DNA from 3 places in the Shigella sp. SIG3 genome. Region 3 is predicted to be linked to each of the others. Evidence: predicted binding sites of a transcription regulator. Region 3 holds the regulator's gene; each other region holds the start of a gene.
The links. The regulator PurR, encoded in region 3, represses purine synthesis genes. The targets are predictions, from matches to a motif close to CANGCAAACGTTTGCNTG.
Positions count from the first base shown of each region.

Region 1: a site for PurR is predicted at 2,502-2,519, ahead of purM (phosphoribosylformylglycinamidine cyclo-ligase). Genes of this name have one in related genera too.
Region 2: a site for PurR is predicted at 1,975-1,992, ahead of cvpA (colicin V production protein). Genes of this name have one in related genera too.

Region 1 is NZ_JBQZXE010000001.1:4,171-8,460, forward strand. Features, by position in the region: gene ppk1 (polyphosphate kinase 1) at 1-592, opposite strand, end outside; gene purN (phosphoribosylglycinamide formyltransferase) at 764-1,402, opposite strand; gene purM (phosphoribosylformylglycinamidine cyclo-ligase) at 1,402-2,439, opposite strand; gene upp (uracil phosphoribosyltransferase) at 2,764-3,390, shown strand; gene uraA (uracil permease) at 3,476-4,290, shown strand, end outside.
Region 2 is NZ_JBQZXE010000002.1:76,053-80,342, reverse strand. Features, by position in the region: gene folC (bifunctional tetrahydrofolate synthase/dihydrofolate synthase) at 1-1,137, shown strand, start outside; gene dedD (cell division protein DedD) at 1,127-1,789, shown strand; gene cvpA (colicin V production protein) at 2,048-2,536, shown strand; gene purF (amidophosphoribosyltransferase) at 2,573-4,090, shown strand; gene ubiX (flavin prenyltransferase UbiX) at 4,185-4,290, shown strand, end outside.
Region 3 is NZ_JBQZXE010000099.1:6,664-10,953, reverse strand. Features, by position in the region: gene ACUU1I_RS15660 (MFS transporter) at 1-617, opposite strand, end outside; gene cydH (cytochrome bd-I accessory subunit CydH) at 783-872, opposite strand; gene purR (HTH-type transcriptional repressor PurR) at 1,171-2,196, shown strand; gene punR (DNA-binding transcriptional activator PunR) at 2,193-3,125, opposite strand; gene punC (purine nucleoside transporter PunC) at 3,238-4,290, shown strand, end outside.

The DNA of each region.
Region 1 (4,290 bases), on a different contig from region 3:
GAATCATCGGCTTGCGTCGACGCGGCGCTTCTGGCGGTAAATTCACAAAGCGCGGCACTTTATCTGATGGGATCTCCAGCAGCGCGTAACGGATGCTATCGCTACGGATAATTTCCACCGCCAGATAGGTGTAATCATCTTTCAGGAACTGCACTAAGTCAGTGTCAGGATTGATTAAAATCGGCGTAATGTGCTGACGCAGATACTGCTTAAAATAATGACGCAGCCAGTTTTGTTGATTGACGGAGAGCTGGCGTTCATTAATCAGGAAGATCTGGTTGCGCGCCATCTCCAGCAATAGCTCGTTGTAGAGGCCGTCGAATTCCTGATCGGCTTTCAGCACCCGGGACTGAATTTTGCCCAGTAAATGGCGGGAATGAGCGTTGGAGCCTTGTTCTTCGCTAATAATGATGCGTCGCTTCAGTTCAGCGAAGCGGACTTTATAGAACTCATCAAGGTTATTGGAATAGATCCCCAGGAAACGCATCCTTTCAATCAGCGGGTTAGATTTGTCCGCCGCTTCCTGAAGCACGCGTTCATTGAACGATAACCAACTGAGCTCTTTTTCGATGTATAGCTTTTCCTGACCCATTACCACTTTTACTCCGTTTTATTCACGGGACACTGCCTGGATATTATGGCGAGCAATATTGGCAGATGTCCAACTATGCCAGAAAAGGGGGAAAAAAACTGCTGGAGCTTGCGATTTACAGGTGAATTGAAAAACGCCAGCGGCAGAGCTGGCGCTTTAACTACGGGGGCATTACTCGTCGGCAGCGTAGCTCTGCGGCGGCAGACGTTGACCATCCAGCCACGCGGCGTTTTCGTGCATTTTCAGACGACCATCGGCAAACCAGCTAATCACCAGTGGATAAATAGCGTGTTCCTGGGTTTGCACGCGGGCGGTGATGTCATCTTCCGTATCACCAGCAAATACCGGGACTTTCGCCTGTAAAATAACCGGGCCACCGTCCAGTTCATCGGTGACGAAATGCACCGATGTACCGTGCTCTTCATCGCCATTTTCCAGCGCCTGACGATGGGTGTGTAATCCGGGATATTTCGGCAGCAGAGAAGGGTGAATGTTCAGCAAACGCCCGGCATAGTGGGAGACAAACGCCGGGCTGAGAATGCGCATAAAACCAGCCAGCACGACCACATCGGGTGCGTACATGTCGATTTCATGAATCAACTCCCGGTCATAGGCTTCACGACTGTCAAACGCGCTGGCGATGAGCGTATGCGTTGCAATACCCGCCTGGCGGGCGCGTTCAAGGCCGAACGCGTCGGCCTTATTGCTGAAAACTGCCCGTACGGTGCCTTTAATTTTGTTGGTTTTACAGGCGTCAATAATTGCCTGTAAATTACTTCCGTTGCCGGAAATAAGCACCACAATATTCATTATTCGATAACCACGCGTTGTTCGGAATCAGAGGCTTTGATGATACCGATTTTCCACGCGTTTTCACCGTTGGCATTTAGCAGGGCGAGGGCTTTGTCCACTTCCGGAGCAGGCAGGGCGATAATCATCCCGACGCCGCAGTTGAAGGTGCGATACATTTCATGGCGCTCAACGTTACCTGCCGTTTGCAGCCAGTTGAACACTTCCGGCCACTGCCAGGAAGATTCATCAATCACTGCCTGGGTATTATCTGGCAATACGCGCGGAATGTTTTCCCAGAAGCCGCCGCCGGTCAGGTGCGCAATGGCATGCACATCGACCTTTTCAATCAACTCCAGCACTGACTTCACGTAAATGCGGGTCGGTGCCAGCAGATGATCGGCTAATGGCTTACCATCAAGTTCGGTGGTTTGCGGATCACAACCGCTGACTTCAAGAATTTTGCGCACCAGCGAATAGCCGTTCGAGTGCGGACCGCTGGAACCGAGTGCAATCAGCACATCGCCGTCGCTGACTTTAGAGCCGTCGATGATTTCTGATTTTTCTACCACGCCCACGCAGAAACCCGCGACATCGTAATCTTCACCGTGATACATCCCCGGCATTTCTGCCGTTTCGCCACCCACCAGAGAACAGCCCGATTGCAGACAACCTTCCGCGATGCCGCTGATCACTGCTGAAGCGGTATCAACATCCAGTTTTCCGGTTGCGTAATAGTCGAGGAAAAACAGCGGTTCCGCACCTTGCACCACCAGGTCATTAACGCACATGGCGACCAGATCAATACCAATGGTGTCGTGACGTTTTAAGTCCATTGCCAGACGCAGCTTGGTACCTACGCCGTCAGTGCCGGAAACCAGCACGGGTTCACGATATTTTTGCGGCAATGCACACAGCGCACCGAAGCCGCCCAGACCGCCCATCACTTCCGGACGACGCGTTTTCTTCACTACGCCTTTGATTCTTCCAACCAGAGCATTACCCGCGTCAATATCAACACCGGCATCTTTGTAGCTAAGAGAGGTTTTATCGGTCACTGCTTGGGTCCCCACGCGTTACTTGCGGTAGAAAAATAAAATTCGGCGCAATTCTAACAGGGAAAGCAAACGTTTGCGAGACTGTTTTACACAACCTTTTTGCACGTCTTTTCCCCGGGCGCGCGGCGAAAGAAGACTTGTGCCAGGGCAAAGGTTAGTTTTCGGATGGAATAATCTTCTTTCATAACCATTTGAATATAAAATAACTTTATCTCAAACTGTTATCATTTTGACTAAAGTCAACGAAAATAATATTGCCGCCTTGAAGAAAGGAGGTATAATCCTTCGATTTTTTTTGTGGCTGCCCCTCAAAGGAGAAAGAGTATGAAGATCGTGGAAGTCAAACACCCACTCGTCAAACACAAGCTGGGACTGATGCGTGAGCAAGATATCAGCACCAAGCGCTTTCGCGAACTCGCTTCCGAAGTGGGTAGCCTGCTGACTTACGAAGCGACCGCCGACCTCGAAACGGAAAAAGTAACTATCGAAGGCTGGAACGGCCCGGTAGAAATCGACCAGATCAAAGGTAAGAAAATTACCGTTGTGCCAATTCTGCGTGCGGGTCTTGGTATGATGGACGGTGTGCTGGAAAACGTTCCGAGCGCGCGCATCAGCGTTGTCGGTATGTACCGTAATGAAGAAACGCTGGAGCCGGTACCGTACTTCCAGAAACTGGTTTCTAACATCGATGAGCGTATGGCGCTGATCGTTGACCCAATGCTGGCAACCGGTGGTTCCGTTATCGCGACCATCGACCTGCTGAAAAAAGCGGGCTGCAGCAGCATCAAAGTTCTGGTGCTGGTCGCTGCGCCAGAAGGTATCGCTGCGCTGGAAAAAGCGCACCCGGACGTCGAACTGTATACTGCATCGATTGACCAGGGACTGAACGAGCACGGATACATTATTCCGGGCCTCGGCGATGCCGGTGACAAAATCTTTGGTACGAAATAAAGAATAAAAATAATTAAAGCCGACTTTAAGAGTCGGCTTTTTTTTGAGTAAAGCGCCTATAACACATAATACAGAGGATAATACTATGACGCGCCGTGCTATCGGGGTGAGTGAAAGACCGCCACTTTTACAGACAATCCCGCTTAGTTTGCAACATTTGTTCGCCATGTTTGGTGCAACCGTCCTGGTGCCCGTCTTATTTCATATTAACCCGGCGACTGTACTGTTATTTAACGGTATTGGAACGCTGCTGTATCTCTTCATCTGTAAAGGGAAAATTCCGGCTTATCTTGGTTCCAGCTTTGCCTTTATTTCACCGGTATTGTTACTGTTGCCGTTAGGGTATGAAGTCGCGCTGGGCGGCTTTATTATGTGCGGCGTGCTGTTCTGCCTGGTTTCTTTTATCGTGAAGAAAGCGGGGACCGGCTGGTTGGACGTGCTGTTTCCACCTGCGGCAATGGGCGCAATCGTTGCCGTCATCGGTCTGGAGCTGGCGGGCGTAGCTGCCGGTATGGCGGGTTTACTCCCGGCTGAAGGGCAAACGCCAAACTCCAAAACCATCATCATCTCTATTACCACCCTGGCGGTCACGGTTTTAGGTTCCGTGCTGTTTCGTGGTTTCCTGGCAATTATCCCGATTTTAATTGGCGTGCTGGTGGGGTACGCGCTCTCTTTCGCAATGGGAATTGTCGATACCACGCCGATTATTAATGCTCACTGGTTTGCACTGCCAACCCTCTATACGCCGCGCTTCGAGTGGTTTGCCATTCTGACTATTCTGCCAGCGGCGTTAGTGGTTATTGCCGAACACGTAGGGCACCTGGTAGTAACGGCTAATATCGTCAAAAAAGATCTGCTGCGCGATCCAGGTCTGCACCGTTCGATGTTTGCTAACGGCCT
Region 2 (4,290 bases), on a different contig from region 3:
CTGAAACCAGCGCCATTTGTGTTTACCGTTGCGGGTACGAATGGCAAAGGCACCACCTGCCGTACGCTGGAGTCGATTCTGATGGCGGCAGGGTACAAAGTGGGCGTCTACAGTTCGCCTCATCTGGTGCGTTATACCGAGCGCGTACGTGTGCAGGGCCGGGAATTGCCGGAATCGGCCCACACCGCCTCTTTTGCGGAGATTGAATCGGCACGCGGTGATATTTCCCTGACCTATTTCGAGTACGGTACGCTGTCGGCGTTGTGGCTGTTCAAGCAGGCACAACTTGACGTGGTGATTCTGGAAGTAGGGCTGGGCGGTCGTCTGGACGCAACCAATATTGTCGATGCCGATGCCGCGGTAGTAACCAGTATTGCGCTGGATCATACCGACTGGCTGGGTCCAGATCGCGAAAGTATTGGTCGCGAGAAAGCAGGCATCTTCCGCAGCGAAAAACCGGCAATTGTCGGTGAGCCGGAAATGCCTTCTACCATTGCTGATGTGGCGCAGGAAAAAGGTGCACTGTTACAACGTCGGGGCGTTGAGTGGAACTATTCCGTCACCGATCATGACTGGGCGTTTAGCGATGCTCACGGCACGCTGGAAAATCTGCCGTTGCCGCTTGTCCCGCAACCGAATGCCGCAACGGCGCTGGCGGCACTGCGTGCCAGCGGGCTGGAAGTCAGTGAAAATGCCATTCGCGACGGGATTGCCAGCGCAATTTTGCCGGGACGTTTCCAGATTGTGAGCGAGTCGCCACGCGTTATTTTTGATGTCGCGCATAATCCACATGCGGCGGAATATCTCACCGGGCGTATGAAAGCGCTACCGAAAAACGGGCGCGTGCTGGCGGTTATCGGTATGCTACATGATAAAGATATTGCCGGAACTCTGGCCTGGTTGAAAAGCGTGGTTGATGACTGGTATTGTGCGCCACTGGAAGGGCCGCGCGGTGCCACGGCAGAACAACTGCTTGAGCATTTGGGTAACGGCAAATCATTTGATAGCGTTGCGCAGGCATGGGATGCCGCAATGGCGGACGCTAAAGCGGAAGACACCGTGCTGGTGTGTGGTTCTTTCCACACGGTCGCACATGTCATGGAAGTGATTGACGCGAGGAGAAGCGGTGGCAAGTAAGTTTCAGAATCGGTTAGTGGGCACGATCGTGCTGGTGGCGCTGGGGGTGATTGTACTTCCAGGGCTGCTGGACGGGCAGAAAAAACATTATCAGGATGAGTTCGCGGCTATCCCGCTGGTGCCGAAAGCGGGCGATCGTGATGAGCCTGATATGATGCCAGCCGCCACCCAGGCGTTGCCGACGCAGCCGCCGGAAGGCGCAGCGGAAGAGGTGCGGGCAGGTGATGCCGCAGCACCGTCGCTCGATCCGGCCACTATTGCAGCCAATAACACCGAGTTTGAACCGGAACCTGCACCGGTCGCCCCACCGAAGCCGAAACCGGTGGAGCCGCCTAAACCAAAGGTTGAAGCACCACCTGCGCCGAAGCCAGAACCGAAGCCGGTCGTGGAAGAAAAAGCAGCGCCAACGGGTAAAGCCTATGTTGTGCAACTGGGTGCGCTGAAAAATGCCGATAAAGTGAATGAGATTGTCGGTAAGCTGCGCGGTGCCGGTTATCGGGTTTATACGTCGCCATCCACGCCAGTGCAGGGTAAAATTACCCGTATTCTGGTTGGGCCGGATGCCTCGAAAGATAAGCTGAAAGGTTCGCTGGGTGAGTTGAAGCAACTTTCTGGCTTAAGTGGCGTGGTAATGGGCTATACGCCGAATTAACACAGTCTTGCCTGATGCGACGCTGGCGCGTCTTATCAGGCTTGGGCAGTGTTAGAACCGTAGGTCGGATAAGGCGTTTACGCCGCATCCGACACGCATTGCACGATGCCGCAAAGGCATAAAAAGTCGATGGCGTTGAATATTTTTTCAGCGCCATTTTTATTGATGCGCGGGAAGGAAATCCCTACGCAAACGTTTTCTTTTTCTGTTAGAATGCGCCCCGAACAGGATGACAGGGCGTAAAATCGTGGGACACATATGGTCTGGATTGATTACGCCATAATCGCGGTGATTGCTTTTTCCTCTCTGGTTAGCCTGATCCGCGGCTTTGTTCGTGAAGCGTTATCGCTGGTGACATGGGGTTGTGCTTTCTTTGTTGCCAGTCATTACTACACTTACCTGTCAGTCTGGTTTACGGGCTTTGAAGACGAACTGGTTCGAAATGGGATTGCCATCGCGGTACTGTTTATCGCTACCCTGATCGTTGGTGCTATCGTGAACTTCGTGATAGGCCAGTTGGTGGAGAAAACGGGGTTGTCAGGCACCGATCGGGTGCTGGGCGTCTGTTTCGGTGCGTTGCGCGGTGTGTTGATTGTTGCCGCCATTCTCTTCTTTCTCGACTCCTTTACCGGGGTGTCGAAAAGTGAAGACTGGAGCAAATCACAGCTGATCCCGCAATTCAGTTTTATCATCAGATGGTTTTTTGATTATCTGCAAAGCTCGTCAAGTTTCTTGCCCAGAGCGTAAGTGCTCTGAGATGTGGCTTAACGAGGAAAAAGACGTATGTGCGGTATTGTCGGTATCGCCGGTGTTATGCCGGTTAACCAGTCGATTTATGATGCCTTAACGGTGCTTCAGCATCGCGGTCAGGATGCCGCCGGCATCATCACCATAGATGCCAATAACTGCTTCCGTTTGCGTAAAGCGAACGGGCTGGTGAGCGATGTATTTGAAGCTCGCCATATGCAGCGTTTGCAGGGCAATATGGGCATTGGTCATGTGCGTTACCCTACGGCTGGCAGCTCCAGCGCCTCTGAAGCGCAGCCGTTTTACGTTAACTCCCCGTATGGCATTACGCTTGCCCACAACGGCAATCTGACCAACGCTCACGAGTTGCGTAAAAAACTGTTTGAAGAAAAACGCCGCCACATCAACACCACTTCCGACTCGGAAATTCTGCTTAATATCTTCGCCAGCGAGCTGGACAACTTCCGCCACTACCCGCTGGAAGCCGACAATATTTTCGCTGCCATTGCTGCCACAAACCGCTTAATCCGCGGCGCGTATGCCTGTGTGGCGATGATTATCGGCCACGGTATGGTTGCTTTCCGCGATCCAAACGGGATTCGTCCGCTGGTACTGGGAAAACGTGATATTGACGAGAACCGTACAGAATATATGGTCGCTTCCGAAAGCGTAGCGCTCGATACGCTGGGCTTTGATTTCCTGCGTGACGTCGCGCCGGGCGAAGCGATTTACATCACTGAAGAAGGGCAGTTGTTTACCCGTCAATGTGCTGACAATCCGGTCAGCAATCCGTGCCTGTTTGAGTATGTATACTTTGCCCGCCCGGACTCGTTTATCGACAAAATTTCCGTTTACAGCGCGCGTGTGAATATGGGCACGAAACTGGGCGAGAAAATTGCCCGCGAATGGGAAGATCTGGATATCGACGTGGTGATCCCGATCCCAGAAACCTCGTGTGATATCGCGCTGGAAATTGCTCGTATTCTGGGCAAACCGTACCGCCAGGGCTTCGTTAAAAACCGCTATGTTGGCCGCACCTTTATCATGCCGGGCCAGCAGCTGCGTCGTAAGTCCGTGCGCCGTAAACTGAATGCCAACCGCGCCGAGTTCCGCGATAAAAACGTCCTGCTGGTCGACGACTCCATCGTCCGTGGCACCACTTCTGAGCAGATTATCGAGATGGCACGCGAAGCCGGAGCGAAGAAAGTGTACCTCGCTTCTGCGGCACCGGAAATTCGCTTCCCGAACGTTTATGGTATTGATATGCCGAGCGCCACGGAACTGATCGCTCACGGTCGCGAAGTTGATGAAATTCGCCAGATCATCGGTGCTGACGGGTTGATTTTCCAGGATCTGAACGATCTGATCGACGCCGTTCGCGCTGAAAATCCGGATATCCAGCAGTTTGAATGCTCGGTGTTCAACGGCGTCTACGTCACCAAAGATGTTGATCAGGGCTACCTCGATTTCCTCGATACGTTACGTAATGATGACGCCAAAGCAGTGCAACGTCAGAACGAAGTGGAAAATCTCGAAATGCATAACGAAGGATGATGCCTTCGCTGAGGGTGCCGGTCTGGCACCCTGACTTGCAACTCCCGCCGAAATACTGCAAAGTCTGCCTGCAAGTCTGACAGGGCAACTATTTATGAAACGACTCATTGTAGGCATCAGCGGTGCCAGCGGCGCGATTTATGGCGTGCGCTTATTACAGGTTCTGCGCGATGTCACAGATATCGAAACGCATCTGGTGA
Region 3 (4,290 bases):
GCAGACAGCACCTGCGGACGCATTAATACCGCCAGCTCTTTTTTCACTTCAGGTCGTGCCCCTGTACCACCTTTAGGTAATGAGAAGAACAGACTTACCATTGAAATCACTCCCAGCCCCGCCGTTGCCAGAAATGACATCCGCCAGCCGATGGTTTCACCCAACCAGGTCGCCGCCGGCACGCCACCGATATTTGCCAGGGTTAACCCCATAAACATAGTGGCAACTGCGCTGGCCTGTTTATGTTTTGGCACCACGCTTGCGGCCACGACTGAACCCAAACCAAAAAATGCTCCGTGATTCAGGCTGGTCAAAATACGTGAAAGCATCAGGGTCATATAATCCGGCGCGATGGCGGAAAGAACGTTGCCTAGCGTGAAAATTGCCATCAGGAAAATCAACGCACTGCGGCGGGCACGATGAGAAAGTAGAAGCGTCATCAGCGGCGCGCCCACCATTACGCCAACTGCATAGGCACTGATTAACATTCCGGCAGCGGGAATCGAGACATCCACACCGCGCGCAATGACGGGCAACAAGCCCATTGGCGAGAACTCCGTTGTCCCGATACCAAACGCGCCAATCGCCAGCGCCAGCAACGGATAGTTAATTTTCATGCCTTATCTCCACCTCTTCGCGTCATTACGCGATATTCATTAAAGTGGCGAAAGCATGACAGCAATCACAAAAAAATGAAAATAACAAAAAGAGAAAACACTTTTGCCATTTTGCTAACAAACAGGAAGGAGATGCGAGGGAGAACGCGCTCCCTCGAGAGGAAATCAGTGCAGCGCGGCAGTCAAACCCACGGCTACGATCAAACCGAGGACGATAATCGTTGTTACCAGTGAAAATTTAAGGTCGGTGCTCATCAAGTTTTCTCCTTTTTTATTACCACACAAAAAGTGATATTACGCATTTTTACACACTGTTATGAAAAAATCTCCCGTCATTTATAATGATAAGTGTTTTTACCACTTCCCCTTTTCGTCAAGATCGGCCAAAATTCCACGCTTACACTATTTGCGTACTGGCCATTGACCCCTTCCTGACGCTCCGTGTCGTTTTTCCGGCGTACCGCAACACTTTTGTTGTGCGTAAGGTGTGTAAAGGCAAACGTTTACCTTGCGATTTTGCAGGAGCTGAAGTTAGGGTCTGGAGTGAAATGGAATGGCAACAATAAAAGATGTAGCGAAACGAGCAAACGTTTCCACTACAACTGTGTCACACGTGATCAACAAAACACGTTTCGTCGCTGAAGAAACGCGCAACGCCGTGTGGGCAGCGATTAAAGAATTACACTACTCCCCTAGCGCGGTGGCGCGTAGCCTGAAGGTTAACCACACCAAGTCTATCGGTTTGCTGGCGACCAGCAGCGAAGCGGCCTATTTTGCCGAGATCATTGAAGCAGTTGAAAAAAATTGCTTCCAGAAAGGTTACACCCTGATTCTGGGTAATGCGTGGAACAATCTTGAGAAACAGCGGGCTTATCTGTCGATGATGGCGCAAAAACGCGTCGATGGTCTGCTGGTGATGTGTTCTGAGTACCCAGAGCCGTTGCTGGCGATGCTGGAAGAGTATCGCCATATCCCAATGGTGGTGATGGACTGGGGTGAAGCAAAAGCTGACTTCACCGATGCGGTCATTGATAACGCGTTCGAAGGCGGCTACATGGCCGGGCGTTATCTGATTGAACGCGGTCACCGCGAAATCGGCGTCATCCCCGGCCCGCTGGAACGTAACACCGGCGCAGGCCGCCTTGCCGGTTTTATGAAGGCGATGGAAGAAGCGATGATCAAGGTGCCGGAAAGCTGGATTGTGCAGGGTGACTTTGAACCTGAATCCGGTTATCGCGCCATGCAGCAAATCCTGTCGCAGCCGCATCGCCCTACTGCCGTCTTCTGTGGTGGCGATATCATGGCAATGGGCGCACTTTGTGCTGCTGATGAAATGGGCCTGCGCGTCCCGCAGGATGTTTCGCTGATCGGTTATGATAACGTGCGCAACGCGCGCTATTTTACGCCGGCGCTGACCACGATCCATCAGCCAAAAGATTCGCTGGGTGAAACAGCGTTCAACATGCTGTTGGATCGTATCGTCAACAAACGTGAAGAACCGCAGTCCATTGAAGTGCATCCGCGTTTGATTGAACGCCGCTCCGTGGCTGACGGCCCGTTCCGCGACTATCGTCGTTAATCACCCGTTGCGGGAGTCTCTTCCGGCTCCCGCAGCCACTCCTTATTCAGCGTCTCACTATCGCCGAGATACTCAAGCAGCCAGGTTAACGCAGGCGACATATCATTTTGCTGCCATGTCAGACAACATGCCGAATCCGGGAAGGGGTTTTCCAGTTCAAGTGCTACCCACTTCCCCTCATTAAGCCACGGTTTGGCGAAATGTGTTGGCACCATCCCTATGCATAATCCTGCCGAGATACAGGTTGCCGATGATTCCCAGTCAGGTACGACAAGTCTTTTTTGGTTATCCAGCAACCAGGTAATACGTTTAGGTAGCGTTCGCGAGGTGTCTTCGCGCACCAACGACGGCCAGTTGCGCAACGTATCATCGCTGAACGGGCCATCCATCAACGCCAGCGGGTGGTGACTGGCAACAACGCAACTCCAGCTTAGCATCCCCATATCCCGGAAGGCATAACGACCGCCTACCGGAATCGCGCGTGTTGCGCCAATTGCCAGTTCCACGCGCCCGTCGGAAAGCGCATCCCAGACACCGTTGAACACTTCCTGAAAGACAAGAAGTTCAACATCATCAAAATGGCGATAAAAATCAACGATCATCTGCCGTGTACGTTCTGGCCTGACAATATTATCCACTGCGATAGCTAACTGACCGCGCCAGCCGTTCGCTATCTGCTGACATTGCTGGCGGGTGATCTGCATTTTTTTGACAACAGAGCGCCCTTCTTTGAGAAACCACGCTCCAGCAGCGGTCAGCTCCACATCACGGTGCCGTCGTTCAAAGAGCGGTACCGCCAGCCACTCTTCCAGCTGACGCACGGTATAGCTGACCGCAGAAGGAACGCGATGCAGCTCCTGTGCCGCAGCGCTAAAACTACCATTACGCGCTACCGCATCAACAACTTCGAGTGAATATTCTGACCACATAGTCAGCCTGCAAAATTTTTGAAACCAGTCATCAAATATTACCGTTTCACAACACTAATTTCACTCCCTACACTTTGCGGCGGTGTTTAATTGAGAGATTTAGAGAATATACATGCAACCTGGGAAAAGATTTTTAGTCTGGCTGGCGGGTTTGAGCGTACTCGGTTTTCTGGCAACCGATATGTATCTGCCTGCTTTCGCCGCCATACAGGCCGACCTGCAAACGCCTGCGTCTGCTGTCAGTGCCAGCCTTAGTCTGTTCCTTGCCGGTTTTGCCGCAGCCCAGCTTCTGTGGGGGCCACTCTCCGACCGTTATGGTCGTAAACCGGTGTTATTAATCGGCCTGACAATTTTTGCGTTAGGTAGTCTGGGGATGCTGTGGGTAGAAAACGCCGCCACGCTGCTGGTATTGCGTTTTGTACAGGCTGTGGGGGTCTGCGCCGCGGCGGTTATCTGGCAAGCATTAGTGACAGATTATTATCCTTCACAGAAAGTCAACCGTATTTTTGCGACCATCATGCCGCTGGTGGGTCTGTCTCCGGCACTGGCTCCCCTGTTAGGAAGCTGGCTGCTGGTCCATTTTTCCTGGCAGGCGATTTTCGCCACCCTGTTTGCCATTACCGTGGTGCTGATTCTGCCTATTTTCTGGCTCAAACCCACGACGAAGGCCCGTAACAATAGTCAGGATGGTCTGACCTTTACCGACCTGCTACGTTCTAAAACCTATCGCGGCAACGTGCTGATATACGCAGCCTGTTCAGCCAGTTTTTTTGCATGGCTGACCGGTTCACCGTTCATCCTTAGTGAAATGGGCTACAGCCCGGCAGTTATTGGTTTAAGTTATGTCCCGCAAACTATCGCGTTTCTGATTGGTGGTTATGGCTGTCGCACCGCACTGCAGAAATGGCAAGGCAAGCAGTTATTACCGTGGTTGCTGGTGCTGTTTGCTGTCAGCGTCATTGCGACCTGGGCTGCGGGCTTCATTAGCCATGTGTCGCTGGTCGAAATCCTGATCCCATTCTGTGTGATGGCGATTGCCAATGGCGCGATCTACCCTATTGTTGTCGCCCAGGCGCTGCGTCCCTTCCCACATGCAACCGGTCGCGCCGCAGCGTTGCAGAACACTCTGCAACTGGGTCTGTGCTTCCTCGCAAGTCTGGTAGTT